3 regions of the uncultured Acetobacteroides sp. genome follow, and region 1 is predicted to be linked to each of the others. Evidence: riboswitches for the same ligand, from Rfam matches in the RefSeq annotation. Region 1 holds a riboswitch; each other region holds the start of a gene.

The links. Region 1 has a riboswitch for cobalamin ahead of ACHZA1_RS12735 (ABC transporter substrate-binding protein). Riboswitches for the same ligand answer to the same signal wherever they lie in the genome.
Region 2: linked by a shared signal. The riboswitch ahead of ACHZA1_RS10460 (TonB-dependent receptor) and the one ahead of ACHZA1_RS12735 (ABC transporter substrate-binding protein) in region 1 are both predicted to bind cobalamin.
Region 3: linked by a shared signal. The riboswitch ahead of ACHZA1_RS10425 (cobyric acid synthase) and the one ahead of ACHZA1_RS12735 (ABC transporter substrate-binding protein) in region 1 are both predicted to bind cobalamin.

Annotation. Positions count from the first base shown of each region.
Region 1 covers NZ_OY763328.2:3,076,717-3,081,450, forward strand. Annotated here, with positions in the region: gene ACHZA1_RS12725 (ATP-dependent 6-phosphofructokinase) at 1-580, shown strand, start outside; gene ACHZA1_RS12730 (branched-chain amino acid aminotransferase) at 873-1,892, shown strand; cobalamin riboswitch at 1,968-2,158, shown strand; gene ACHZA1_RS12735 (ABC transporter substrate-binding protein) at 2,187-3,341, shown strand; gene ACHZA1_RS12740 (iron ABC transporter permease) at 3,344-4,387, shown strand; gene ACHZA1_RS12745 (ABC transporter ATP-binding protein) at 4,387-4,734, shown strand, end outside.
Region 2 covers NZ_OY763328.2:2,524,083-2,528,816, reverse strand. Annotated here, with positions in the region: gene ACHZA1_RS10465 (bifunctional adenosylcobinamide kinase/adenosylcobinamide-phosphate guanylyltransferase) at 74-586, opposite strand; gene ACHZA1_RS10460 (TonB-dependent receptor) at 597-2,825, opposite strand; cobalamin riboswitch at 2,873-3,050, opposite strand; gene ACHZA1_RS10455 (ABC transporter ATP-binding protein) at 3,050-4,054, opposite strand; gene ACHZA1_RS10450 (iron ABC transporter permease) at 4,066-4,734, opposite strand, start outside.
Region 3 covers NZ_OY763328.2:2,515,981-2,520,714, forward strand. Annotated here, with positions in the region: rRNA gene ACHZA1_RS10415 (23S ribosomal RNA) at 1-1,362, shown strand, start outside; rRNA gene rrf (5S ribosomal RNA) at 1,526-1,637, shown strand; cobalamin riboswitch at 2,074-2,258, shown strand; gene ACHZA1_RS10425 (cobyric acid synthase) at 2,373-3,860, shown strand; gene ACHZA1_RS10430 (aminotransferase class I/II-fold pyridoxal phosphate-dependent enzyme) at 3,930-4,734, shown strand, end outside.

The sequences.
Region 1 (4,734 bases):
TTCAGCGTTACTTCCAACTATGGCAGGTGCTGCCGACAGATGCGTTATCCCCGAGTATAAGTTCGACATAGAGCATCTCACCGAACTGATGGTTCAGGATAGGGCTAACAATCCAAGTAAGTACTCTGTGCTCTTAGTCTCCGAAGGCGCTATGTTTAAAAATGGCGATATGATCTTTAAGGGTGAGGAGGCTGACGCCTACGGGCATAAAAAGCTTGGCGGTATTGGCGATATACTTTCGGAGCAGCTTCGGAATCTCTCTGCGAAATATAATAATGGACGAAAAATTGATGTAATCAACCAGCGTTTGGGCTACATGGTACGCTCTGGTGCCCCTGATGCTCTTGATAGCATTGTGCCCATGGCTTTTGGTAACCTTGCGCTCGATCTTATTCTTAAAGGTACCTGTGGCAGGCTGGTGAGCTTGCGTAATGGTCGGTACGACAATGTTCCTATCGACGTTGTAACCAGCTACAAGAAAAAGGTTGACATCGAAAAGTTCTACGACAAGGAACGGTATCGTCCACGGTACGAAAATTTCAACGATAAGCCGCAGCTTATCATGACAAGCGACTTCTAGGCAGATAAATAAGGGAGAGGTTTTTATCTCTCCTTTTACTTGAATAATTGTAGTAAGTATTCATCACTCTTCTAATGTCTCTATTTTTGAGTGTTAAATCTAAAAGACGAATCTCGTGTTTGTAGTTCAATCTGCTACAATAAAAACATCACTTTGTGTCGTTTTGTAGCTTAATCGATGATTGGTGCGATAAATTGTAATGTATAATAGTTTCGTTAGTGATAAATTTGTTAAAATCGTTTTTGCTAAACGAAAAACTATTACTTTTGGTGGTATCAGAAAACGCAATCATATGGAAAATTTAGATTGGGGTAAGTTGCCTTTCGGTTACATAAAAACTGACTACAACGTCCGCTGTACATTTAAAGATGGGAAATGGGGCGAATTAGAGGTGTCTGATTCGGAGTATCTCCCAATTCATATTGCCGCAACAGGACTTCATTATGGGCAAGAAGCATTTGAAGGCTTGAAGGCTTATAGAGGTAAGGATGGTAAAATCCGCCTTTTCCGTTGGATCGAGAATGCAAAACGGTTACATCGGTCAGCCGAAGGTATTCTTATGGCTCCAGTTCCTGAAAAGCTTTTCGAAGAGGCTATCCTTAAGGTTGTGAAACTTAACGAGCGCTTTGTACCACCTTACGGTACTGGTGCATCGCTATATATCCGTCCCGTTCTTTTTGGTTCGGGTGCCGAGGTTGGCGTTAAGCCAGCTAAGGAGTATACCTTTATTGTATTTGTAAGCCCCGTAGGTCCTTACTTCAAGGAAGGTTTTAAACCTGTTAAAATTGCTATTGTAAAGGATAGCGACCGTGCTGCTCCGCTAGGTACAGGAACCTTAAAGGTTGGCGGTAACTATGCAGCTAGCTTACGCGGCGTAGTCGAAACTCACGATAAGGGCTACGGTTCTCCTTTGTACCTTGATGCGAAGGAAAAGAAGTATATCGACGAGATTGGTGCTGCCAACTTCTTTGGTATTAAGGATAACATGTACATTACCCCTAAGAGCACGAGTATTCTTCCATCTATAACCAACATGAGTATACTTACGTTGGCTGAAGATCTTGGACTTAAACCTGTGCGTCGTCAAATTCCAGTGGAGGAACTCGAAACTTTTGAAGAGGTTGGCGCTTGCGGTACTGCTGCAGTGATCTCTCCAATTGGTGAAATTGCCGATCTGGAAACCGGAAAGGTTTACAAGTATTGTAAAGATGGTTGTCCTGGTGCATGGTCAACTAAGCTTTACGAAACTCTTGTTGGTATTCAGTATGGCGATATTCCCGATCCTCACGGATGGGTAACCATTGTTGAGTAAGCAATAAAATAGCAATCAGCATAGAAGGGCGGCAGTTTGTCGCCCTTCATTTTTAGATAATTGTCGAAAAAAGGCTACATTTGTGCCCGATTTGGCGATCTTGCAAACAACGTAAGATTAAAGGGAATCCGGTTAAAATCCGGAGCTGTACCCGCAGCTGTAAGTTCTAGTAGCAGCCTTTAATGTTTTTACCACTGTCAGCTGATGATGGGAAGGTTTTAAAGGTGGAACGAGCCAGAAGACCTGCCTGTATCATGGGTAAAATATCAACTTTCGGGAATAAAAGTTTAAGGAATGACACGTTTTAGAGCCTTTCTGGCAATTGTATTGGTTTCTCTGCTGTTTAGCGCTTGCTCTTCCAAGAAAAATGGCAACGGCGAATCGTCAACTTCTGGTTCGTCCTACTTCTCCGAGAAAATAACCCTTAAATACCTTCGCGGATTTAGCATCAGCTACAGCGGCAGCTACGCCACGGTTGATGTTCGCGATCCGTTCGACTCCACTAAGCTGCTTAAGCGCTACATTCTTATCGATCGCACGAAATCTACCCCTTCGGGATTACCCAAAGGCATTGTCGTGAAGGTTCCTGTCGAAAAATCGGCCTGCTTTTACGGCTTAACGGTAAACGAAATGGCTCGCCTTGGGGTAAATCAAACCATAACTGGCGTTGCAGAGCCTCAGTACGTAAAGGATAGCCTTGTACAAGCGAAGCTTAAGCAGGGGAAGATAGCGAATCTTGGCGAAGTGGCGCAGGCTAACGTAGAGCGCATCATCGAAGCGAACCCTGAGATCTTGGTTGTTTCACCCATATCGGGTGGTCCACTTAACAAGATTGAGCAAACGGGTGTTCCGCTGGTGTACGACTGCTCGTACCTCGAAAATACCCCTTTGGCGCGTGCCGAATGGATCAAGTTCATCTCCTTATTCTTTAAGAAGGAGGCGCTTGCCAACAAAATGTTCGATAGCGTTGATGCCCGGTACAACCGTGTTGCAAAAATTGCGAAGGCTGCCAAGTCGCATCGTCCTACCGTATTCACCGAAAAGAAATTCGGACAGGTGTGGTACACCCCTGGAGGTCGCAGTTACATGGCTCGCTTCCTCGAGGATGCTGGTGCAGACTATATTTGGAAGGATGATAAGAGTACAGGTTCGCTTTCGCTGAATTTCGAATCGGTGCTGGCTAAAGCATCGAATGCCGACTACTGGATCATCAAGACCAACACCCCATACGTGTTCACCTACGCCCATCTCGAAAAGGAGTTCGGTCTTTACAGCAGCTTCAAGGCGTTTAAAGAAGGCTCCATCATCAACTGCGATACGGGAAGAACTCCCTACTACGAGGATGGCTATCTCGAACCAGACGTCATCCTTAGCGATCTTGTAAACATCTTCCATCCGGAGCTGCTGCCCGGCTATGTTCCAAAGTACTTCCAAATGCTGGCACGATGAGCATGTCCGCAGTAAGGCGTAAGCGGGGCCAAAGCATACGCATCATGGTAGGCGTGGGGTTGCTGATCCCTCTTCTGATGCTGATGAACATCGCCTGGGGAACGGTGTCCATTCCATTGGGAAAAGTGTTCTCCATCCTTTTTAGTTCCGACACATCAAACGTTGCTTGGTGCAACATCGTATGGATGTCGCGCATGCCCCAGTCGATTACAGCCATGCTGGCGGGCGCTGCCCTTGCGGCCTGCGGGCTGATGATGCAGACGCTCTTCCGCAATCCGCTTGCCGATCCTTCAATCTTAGGAATTAGCACGGGGGCAAATCTTGGCGTGGCCATTATGGTGCTATCCCTTAATGGGTCGATGATCGCTGGAACGGTTATGGGCTACACGGCCAACATCCTTGCTGCATTTCTGGGGGCGCTAGTGGTGCTCTTCATCATTCTTTCGCTATCGGCAAAGATAAAGAATACGGCCATGCTGCTTATTGTGGGTATCATGATAGGCTTCATGGCATCGTCCATCATCTCTGTTCTTAACTTTTACGCCTCGAAGGAGAATATTCAAATCTTCGTGCTTTGGGGGATGGGCGATTTCTCGAACGTAACCTGGAACGAGATGCCCTCCTTTGCCATCGCCTCGATTATCGGGGTTATGGTTGCCCTTTTACAGATTAAGCCGCTGAACGCGCTGCTGCTGGGCGAGAACTACGCCTCCAACTTGGGGGTTAACGTTAAGCGGGCGCGATACTCCATACTGCTGGGGGCTGGCCTGCTAATTGCAGCCATTACGGCCTTCTGCGGCCCGATATCCTTTATAGGTCTGGCCGTTCCGCACGTAGCGCGCATGCTGCTCGGAACCTCCAACCACAAGACGCTGCTGCCTGCCACCATTCTGCTTGGCTCTGTGGTTGCTCTTTTTTGCAACCTGCTCACCACGCTGCCCGGCGAGGGAGGAATTATCCCCATTAATGCCGTAACTTCGATGCTTGGTGCGCCAGTTGTCATATACGTGATCTTTAACCGTCGTAAGCTTCAATACTTTTCGTGATGAGTGCAAGGAAACAACCGCAGACAGAGCAGGTAACCCTTAAGGCTACTGGGTTGGGCATCGGTTACTCCGATGGCCGCAACCAGCCTACGCTCCTCCACGAGAAGCTAAACCTCGAGCTGAAGGCGGGCGAGCTAACCTACCTGCTGGGCCCTAACGGTGCGGGTAAGTCTACCCTTATCCGGACGCTGGTTGGCTTTCAGCCAAGGCTGGCTGGCGAAGTTTCCATTGGCGGTAAGCCCATAAAGGGATACTCTCAAAGCGAATACGCCAAGCTGGTAAGCGTTGTGCTCACCGAGCGATCGCTGGTAGGAGGGATGACCGTGCGCGAGCTCGTGGGTATGGGC
Region 2 (4,734 bases), 550 kb from region 1:
GGTACACAGAACACTACTTTCCTCTTTTCTATGAAACTCTGTGTTCTTCGTGCCTCTGTGCTGAAATCTTAAACTATTTCACCTTTACAGGAATACCCGAAACCATCAGCACCACCTCATCGGCTATTGATGCGATGTGCTGGTTGAGCCAGCCCTGCATGTCGGTAAACCTTCGCTGGATGGCATTCTCGGCATGACCTCCCATCCCGATCTCGTTGGAGATAAAGATGAAGGTAGCCGGCTGCTCCACGAGCCGCGCCAGCTCCGCCTTAAGCTCCCCAAGAGACTTCTCGATGTCCGAATCGTTATCGAAGAAGAAGTTGGTAGCCCAAAGGGTCACGCAGTCGACCACCACCACGCGGTTGGCAAGGTTGTGCCGACTAAGGGACTTCTCCTCCTCGATGTTGGTCCACATCGGACCACGATCGGCCTGGTGGCGCTCCACCCGAAGGCGAAAATCGTCGTCCCAGATGCGCGAGGTGGCGAGGTAAACGGGGTTGTCGGCTAACTCGAGCGCCAACCGCTGAGCGTAGCTGCTCTTACCCGAGCGCTGACCACCAGTAATGAGAGTAATTTTAGATGCCATCCAACAAGTATTAGAAGTTTATAGTAGCCTTCATCGAATACATTCGTCCGGGAAGGTTGTAGCCGCGCTTCTCGTAGTAGTTCTCGTCGGTCACGTTGCTCACGTAGCCCATCAGGCTTATCTTTTTGGTTACATCGTAACCAAGATATAGATCCAAAGTCATCATCTGAGGGTAGCGTACCTCCACGTACTGATCGTAAAAGCTCCAGTTGCGATCGTAGCGGTAGCCAACGTATCGTCCCTTAAAGCCTGCCGATAGCTTATGATTCTTGTAGTCGGTTCCATAGACAATATTATTATCGGCTACATTAAGCATACGGTGGCTCATCTTGCCCAAGCCGTACTCGTCGAGTTCCTCGTTAGCATTTAGGATAGAGGTCAACTTGATGTACGAGGTTAGGTCAAAACGATTCTCTGCAAGGTAGCCAAAGTTGTAGGCAACGCTAACCTCGAGACCGTCAATAGTACCGTTGCTGGCATTCTGGAAGGTGTTAAGTCCCTTAATGACGCTGCCATCGGAGTAGATGAACTTTCCATCAGCGTTGGTGGTGTACTTCACCCCAAGGTTGTTAAGGTTATCGGCAGTTACATCCACAAAAACCTGTACACCGTTATTCTTCGACTCCGTTCTAAAGTAGCCTAGTTCGGTGTTCCATCCATTCTTATCGTACGACACCCCAAGATCGAACGATTTCGACTCCAAGTTCTTCAAATCCTTATTTCCTACGGTGATGGCTACCGTCTTATTCTTGGTATCGAACACCTCGGAGTAGCCTGCCAGCTGGTAAACATCGGCATAAGAGAAACCGCTTCCAGCATTTGCCTTAATTGCAAGACCAGGAAGGACCTTGTAGGTTATACCTAAGCTAGGGCTGAATATTGTATTGTTCTCCGTATTGGCAGGATTGGTCATCTTTTCGGTTTGCTTTAGCTCATACTTATTGAAGTCGTAACGACCACCAAGACTAGCGAGCAGCTTACCCTTAAAGAATTCAAGATTACCCTGTACGTAAAGTCCAAGGTTTCCAAGGGCAAAATCTTGATTGTAGGGTTTGATTCTCTCTCCAGCATTGCTGTATCGTTCGCTGAGCGATTGCGAGCAAGCATAATCCACACCGATGGTTACATAATGCTGGTTAAAATGAACGATGCTCTGCGCTTGAACACCTTTCCACTCCAGCTCTTGCGATATGGACAGGTAAGGCTTCACAAAAGCATTCTTCTCGAAGATCACCTCGTTGTCCGACACATCTCGTCCAAAATACCCCTTAACCATGGCGGAAATATTTCTACAGATCGATCCGTTGAGCGAGATATCGCCAGAGGTGTAGGTTAAATCTTTGCGGGTTGGAGATGTTCCAACGGCAATGTCGCCGGGCGACTCCACATCGTTGGCAATAGAACGGTTTACGTAGGCATTCAGCCTCCAATCTCGGCAGATATCGTAGCCCAAGCGTAGATCCATGTTGGTTTTGGTATACTTGGTAAACGGACGGGTATCGCCATCGCCACGCTTGTCGGGATCGGTAGTTTCAGCCCCGGTCTTCTTGTAGAAGTTGGTAACCTCACCGCCATCGAGCCATCCCCTAAAGATGTTGCCCTTGCCCATCTTGTAGTCTTTGGGGTTATTCGAAATGGAAAATCCAGCATCGAAATCGAACTTCGGAGCGATAGAACCACCAACCGACACCGACGAGTTTACCTTGTCGCACGAACCGTAGCTGAATGATGCTGTGCCACCAACAGCACCCTTGCTGTTTTTGGTGATGATGTTTACAACGCCTCCCATTGCCGTTGGACCGTAAAGCGCCGATGCAGGACCTTTGAGCACTTCAACCCTTTCAACGTTCGATAGATCTATCATGCTTAGGTTAGCACTTCCCGCAGGGCGACCGTTTATTAGTATTAGCGTTTTGGAGTTCAACTTCCCATTTTCGGGGCGAAAACCACGGATGCTCACCCCCGAAAGAATTCCAGGATATTGCACCACATCGAGCCCCGCATTTTCCTTAAGAATAGAGGTCAAATCTTTTTGTGGAGCCCTTTCTATAAGAGCTGGATGAATCATCTCTATACGTTGAGAGACGTTCTCCTTCTTTACTGCCATCCGCTGTCCAACAACGACTACCTCATCTACCTTGAGGTTCATCTTTACGCTGTCCGATTCGTAGGCACTTGCAGCACCTGCTGTTCGAATTAATCCGGCAACAAGTAGTGCCGCAACTAAAACCTTTTTCATTTAATGGTTATAAAAATTAAACAATAGCCCTACTCCCACGAGGGCATCATCGTTTGCACCTACAAGGCAGGTTTCCTGGCTTCCGTCGCATCGCTGTGCCTTCCCACCGTTAGGCAGTGACCATTTATCAGGATGTTGTTGACGGTTACAGTAGCGGGTCTGCTCAGGACTTGCACCTGATTCCCTTTTAAAGGCGTCCCTTTCACCTTGCGGTAAGGAGTATATCAATTTTTCAGTTCTACTAGTAACTCATTTATTGTTTCAAATTCCATTTCCTTACAGCCAACCGAAGCCAGTTTGTACGGTCTCGTGGCATTTCTATCTACCCAAAGACGACTATCGGTTGCAGCATCTTTCTTTGCTACGGCAATTCCGTTACGATGAAGTGCTTTTTCGATCCAGAAGTGGCTTCCGGCATCGGCATCAAGTGATATTATCTTCTCGTGCTTCTCATTTAGGCGAAAGCGTCCGATGCTTCTATCGAAGATGATGCTATCGCGCTCGAAGTAGGAGTTGAACATTCCCGAAAGTACCAAGTCTTCTGGAGCTCCACAGGCAACCTCTCGCTCCTTACCCATTAGCCAAAGCTTATCGGAAAGATCGAGCGCTAGGTCCAAATCGTGGGTTGAGAGAAGTATCGCCTTCTCCATTTTATCGGTGAGCTTGCGCAGCAGCATGGTAATCTCTATACGGCTTGGAAGATCGAGGAAAGCCGTTGGTTCATCTAGGATGATTATAGGCGTTTGTTGTGCAAGAGCCTTTGCAATCATCACCTTTTGCCGCTCGCCATCGCTCAGCGAGCTGATGCGCCGGTGGGTTAACTCCTCTATTCCGACACTACGAACAACCTCCTCGATAATTGCATGGTCTGACGAAGTAAGCCTTCCAAAGAAACCCAAGTAAGGATGACGACCTAGGGCAATAACCTCGTAAACGAACAGATCGCCCATCGCCACCTGATCTGTTAGCACCACGCTTACCATCTTAGCCCTCTCGTGCTGCGAGAAGCTGTCAATAGACCTTCCATCAAGCAATATCCCTCCCGATAGCTTAGGCTGAAAGCCCGCTAAAGTTCTCAGAAGAGTTGATTTCCCAACCCCATTAACACCAAGCAGCGATGTTAGCTCGCCTTTTGCCAAGCTAAGGTTCATCTTCTGGTGCACCACCTTTTGCTCTCCACGTAGTTGGTAGCCTATATTAAGATCGTTCGTTTTAAGTAGGTCTCTCATGGCACACTTTTTTAGTTCAAACCTTGACTCTTGCTCCTGTTAAGGATTACGTAAAGCATCACAGGACCTCCAAGCATTGACGTTATCGCATTTATAGGAAGTATTGCACCCGAAGAAGGCAGCGTGGTTAGCAGGTTGCATAGAAGAGCCAGAAGCGCTCCAAGTATCAGCGTAAATGGCAGCAACGAACGATGATCAACAGAACCGAGCAGCATCCGAGCAATATGGGGAACCGCTAAGCCTAGAAAGGCAACCGGTCCACAGAATGCGGTGGTTACAGCAATCAGCAATCCGGCACTAAGAAGAATAAACAGGCGAGTCTTTGAGAGTGCTACTCCCAGATTCTCGGCATATCGTTGTCCCAACAACAGCGCATTTAGCGATTTGATAAGTAAAAGCGCAATGAGTAGCCCAACGCTTACAGCAGCCACAAAGAAAGGGATCTGCTTAAGCGATACGCTGGAGAAATCGCCCATGCCCCACATCACAAAGGCGTGTGCATTCTCGTGCGAGGCGTAAAAATTCAGTATTGATATTGCCGCCGAGGCGATATAGCCAATCATGATGCCTGCAATAAGCAATACCAAGTTGCTTTTTATGTAATTTGATAGCACTAGTATCAATCCAAGAATAGCCGATGCACCAACAAATGCCGAAACGATGATCAACAGGTGCCCACC
Region 3 (4,734 bases), 560 kb from region 1:
GTTAATAGCCGGATCCTGCCGAACCTGATAGTACCGCGAGCCCACGGGCAAGCGGATAGCGTCCCTAATCCGACTTCCAAGAAAACCCCCTAAGCATCAGGCGCTGGGCACCCGTACCGCAAACCGACACAGGTGGTCAAGGAGAGAATCCTGAGGTGCTCGAGTGAATCACGGCTAAGGAACTCGGCAAACTAGCCCCGTAACTTCGGGATAAGGGGCCCCCACGGTGACGTGGGGCGCAGCGAAGAGGTCCAGGCGACTGTTTACCAAAAACACAGGGCTCTGCGAAACCGAAAGGTGAAGTATAGGGCCTGACACCTGCCCGGTGCCGGAAGGTTAAGAGGAGAGGTCATCGTAAGAGAAGCTTTGAATCGAAGCCCCGGTAAACGGCGGCCGTAACTATAACGGTCCTAAGGTAGCGAAATTCCTTGTCGGGTAAGTTCCGACCTGCACGAATGGTGTAACGATCTGGACGCTGTCTCAGCCGTGAGCTCGGTGAAATTGTAGTATCGGTGAAGATGCCGATTACCCGCAACGGGACGGAAAGACCCCGTGCACCTTCACTGCAGCTTAGCGCTGGTTCTGGGGTGGCGATGTGTAGGATAGGCTGGAGGCTGTGAAGGCGGTACGCTAGTATCGTTGGAGCCGACGTTGAAATACAGCCCTTCGCCACTTCGGGGCCTAATCCCTGATAGGGAGACACCGCTTGGCGGGTAGTTTGACTGGGGTGGTCGCCTCCAAAAGAGTAACGGAGGCTTCCCAAGGTGCCCTCAGCGCGAATGGCAACCGCGCGTGGAGTGCAATGGCACAAGGGCGCTTGACTGTGAGGCCGACAAGCCGAGCAGGTGCGAAAGCAGGGCATAGTGATCCGGTGGTTCCGCATGGGAGGGCCATCGCTCAAAGGATAAAAGGTACGCCGGGGATAACAGGCTGATCGCCGCCAAGAGCTCACATCGACGCGGCGGTTTGGCACCTCGATGTCGGCTCGTCACATCCTGGGGCTGGAGAAGGTCCCAAGGGTTCGGCTGTTCGCCGATTAAAGTGGCACGCGAGCTGGGTTCAGAACGTCGTGAGACAGTTCGGTCCCTATCTGTTGCGGGCGTAGGAAGTTTGAGGGGGTCTGACCCTAGTACGAGAGGACCGGGTTGGACGAGCCTCCGGTGTACCAGTTGTTCCGCCAGGAGCACCGCTGGGTAGCCGCGCTCGGTTGGGATAAGCGCTGAAAGCATCTAAGCGCGAAGCCTGCCTCAAGATGAGACTTCCCTTAAGGGCCGTGGGAGACTACCACGTTGATAGGCCGCAGGTGTACGCGCAGCAATGCGCTTAGCCGAGCGGTACTAATTGCCCGAACGAGCTCCGAGAGGGCCGCGCCCTTAGCGGGCAGACGCCGCTTCGTCCGAAGAATGTCAAAATCTAAAAGATATAAGATTTTAGACGCTAGATATTAGACGCTATATGAGGATTGAATGGCATATGCTATGAAGTCTAAGATCTAGGTGCTAAATACTAGGATCTAAAAGAAGACTTAGGTGGCTAGGCGGCGGGGCTCCACCCCTTCCCATTCCGAACAGGGCCGTTAAGCCCGCCAGCGCCGATGGTACTGCTACACCAAGCGGGAGAGTAGGTGGCCGCCAAACCTATAGAGCCCCCGACCGAAAGGTCGGGGGCTTTTTTTATGCCCTTACGGAAGGGGTTGTAAGCTGAGTATGGGAATTCGAAAAGCAGCGGTCAGCTTTCGTTGCGAGCGCATAGGACAAGATCCAGGATGGTGCGCTTCAGCTGGCTATCGATGTTTTTCTCAATATCGGTTTCTGTGACTTGGTACTCGTACCTCGACTTGGGAGGATTGGGTATGTAGTCGTAGGTATGGATTTCTAAAATCTACCTTGTGCATGACATTTTGACCTCCGTACATCCTACGGTGATCCTACGGACTGCTACGGTCTCTATCGGAGCAATTAAGGGTGTTGTTCTGTCAATTTGTCATTGCAAAAGTAGCAGGGTAAGGTGTTGTGCTTGCCTATTATTGGAATATCTTCAACTGATAGCTCGTCTTTTGATAAAAAATCCTCATCTTTGCGTCCGATAATTGGTATCCTGCTTGGGCAGGATAAAAGGGAATCCGATGAAACTTCGGAGCTGTACCCGCAGCTGTAAATTCCACTAAACGTTTTGAAGAATAGCCACTGGCACCTGGTGCTGGGAAGGTTTCAAAACGGGAATGAGCCAGAAGACCTGCCATTATCAACATATTCAGATGCTCCGGGAATAGAGCAGGTCGATACAGATTCTTAAGATTCTCTTTAAGCTCTGGATTAATCGCATCCTATCCTATTTGCAGAGCAATCACGCAACGTGAATCCTAAAAGAGAATGAGTAAGCACTCCCTTCGTCCGATAATGTTTGCAGGCACCGGCAGCGATGTTGGTAAAAGCGTTATTGCTGCAGCATTCTGCCGCATATTCCTGCAGGATGGCTTCCAACCAGCCCCCTTTAAGGCGCAGAACATGGCGCTCAACTCGTATGCCACTCCCGATGGGCTAGAGATTGGTCGTGCGCAGGCCGTTCAGGCAGAGGCGGCAGGCTTACCTTGCTCTACCGACATGAATCCCCTTTTGCTAAAGCCCACCTCCGACCGCATGTGCCAAGTAATACTCAACGGCAGGGTAGTGGGCAACAAGAGCGCTGCCGACTACTTCAACGGAGCCGACCGCGAGCAGCTGCGCGCAGAGGTAAACTCTGCCTTCGATCGCCTAAAAAACTCCTATAATCCCATTGTTATGGAAGGTGCCGGCAGCATTGCCGAGGTAAATCTTCGTTCGCGCGATCTGGTTAACATGTCCATGGCGCAGCATGCCAGCGCCGTTGTAGTTCTTGTTGCCGATATCGACCGTGGCGGTGTAATAGCATCGGTTTACGGCACGATGATACTGCTCACCGAAGAGGAGCGCAGGCTGGTAAAGGGCATCATCATTAATAAGTTTAGGGGCGATATTTCGCTATTTACCGATGGCGTTAAGATCATTGAGGACCTTTGCAAGGTGCCGGTGCTTGGCGTTGTGCCCTACTTTAAGGATATCCATATCGAGGCTGAAGATTCGGTGATGCTCGACCTAAAGAACCGCACCGCCGTAGATGGCAAAGTGAATGTTGTTGTGGTGCTGCTGCGCCACATGTCCAACTTCACCGATTTCGACGTGCTGGAGCGCGACGAGCGCGTGCATCTTTTCTACTCCAACAACGTCGATGAGATTTCGAAGGCGGATATCATCATCATCCCCGGAACAAAATCTACCATTGCCGATCTGTACGAGCTGCGCAAAAATGGTGCTGCTACGGCTATAGTTAAGGCATATAGGGATGGCAAAACGGTGATGGGCATCTGCGGTGGGTACCAAATGCTGGGCATGGAGGTGTGCGATCCGCAGCATGTGGAGGGTCCGATTGACGCCCTGCCCGGATTGGGCTTGTTACCTGTGCGAACCACCATGCTGGGCGAGAAAATTACCCGTCAGGTACAGTTTAATTTTCTGGATAATCCTGCAACCTGCGAGGGGTACGAGATACACATGGGCGAAACGGAGCTGCTCTCGGGCAATGCATCGGCGCTAAATGCGCTTAGCGGCGGCAATGCCGATGGCGTTCATGTAGATAACCGCTGCTTTGGGACGTACATCCACGGCATTCTCGACAATGCCGTTGTGATAGATCATCTACTAGCCCCTTTCCAATCGAAACTCATAACAAGAACCTTCAACTACAAGGAGTTTAAGGAGGAGCAGTACAACCTGCTTGCCGACCATATCAGAAGACATGTTGATATGAAGAAGGTTTATGAGATACTAGAAAATAGATATTAGATATTAGACGCAAGACGCAAGACAAAAGATATCTTGATACTTGTGTCTTGATACTAAATAAAAGAGATTATGCTTTTTGGTCACGGAGATGATGTACAGGCTTGTGGAGTTCCTATTGTAGGGAACTTTAGCTCCAACGTTTGGTACGATGGGTACGTTGCCGACTTGCAGGGTGTGGTATCGGAGGCATTAACCGGTATTACCAGCTATCCAGAGCCTGATGCGCGCAGCTTGCGTACGCTTTTGGCTGAGGTTAACGGCGTAGGATTATCGAACGTGCTGGTGAGCAACGGAGCCATAGAGGCTATCTACCTGATAGCGCAGGCTTGGAGCAAGAGCCGATCGTTGGTGGTTGTTCCAACCTTCAGCGAGTACGAGGATGCCTGCAGGATTCACAATCACGAGCTGCTATTCCTAAACGAGGAAGACTTTGTTGGAGCCATCCCCGATGTTGCCGATTTGGTTTGGATATGCAATCCAAATAATCCAACCGGGAGAGTATGGGGTAGGAGCCAGCTGCTGCAGCTGCTCGAAGCTAATCCCGATAAACTTTTTGTGGTGGACCAGTCGTATGCCACGTTTTGCACAGAAGAACTTCTTCATCCTACGGATGTTTTCGACTATAGCAACCTGATAATTATAGGTTCGCTTACCAAGTGCTACGCCATTCCAGGTATTAGGGTGGGTTATGTGATATCTGCTGACGAAAATGTGGCGCAGCTGCTTCAGGTACGCATCCCGTGGTCGGTTAACACCATTGCGGTTGCCGTAGCCAAGCATTTTATCATAAATGGAGATAGGTATCAGCTGCCACTGGAGCGATGGTTTACCCAAAAGCAGCAGCTATGCGAGCAGCTGGCTTCAATTGAAGCGA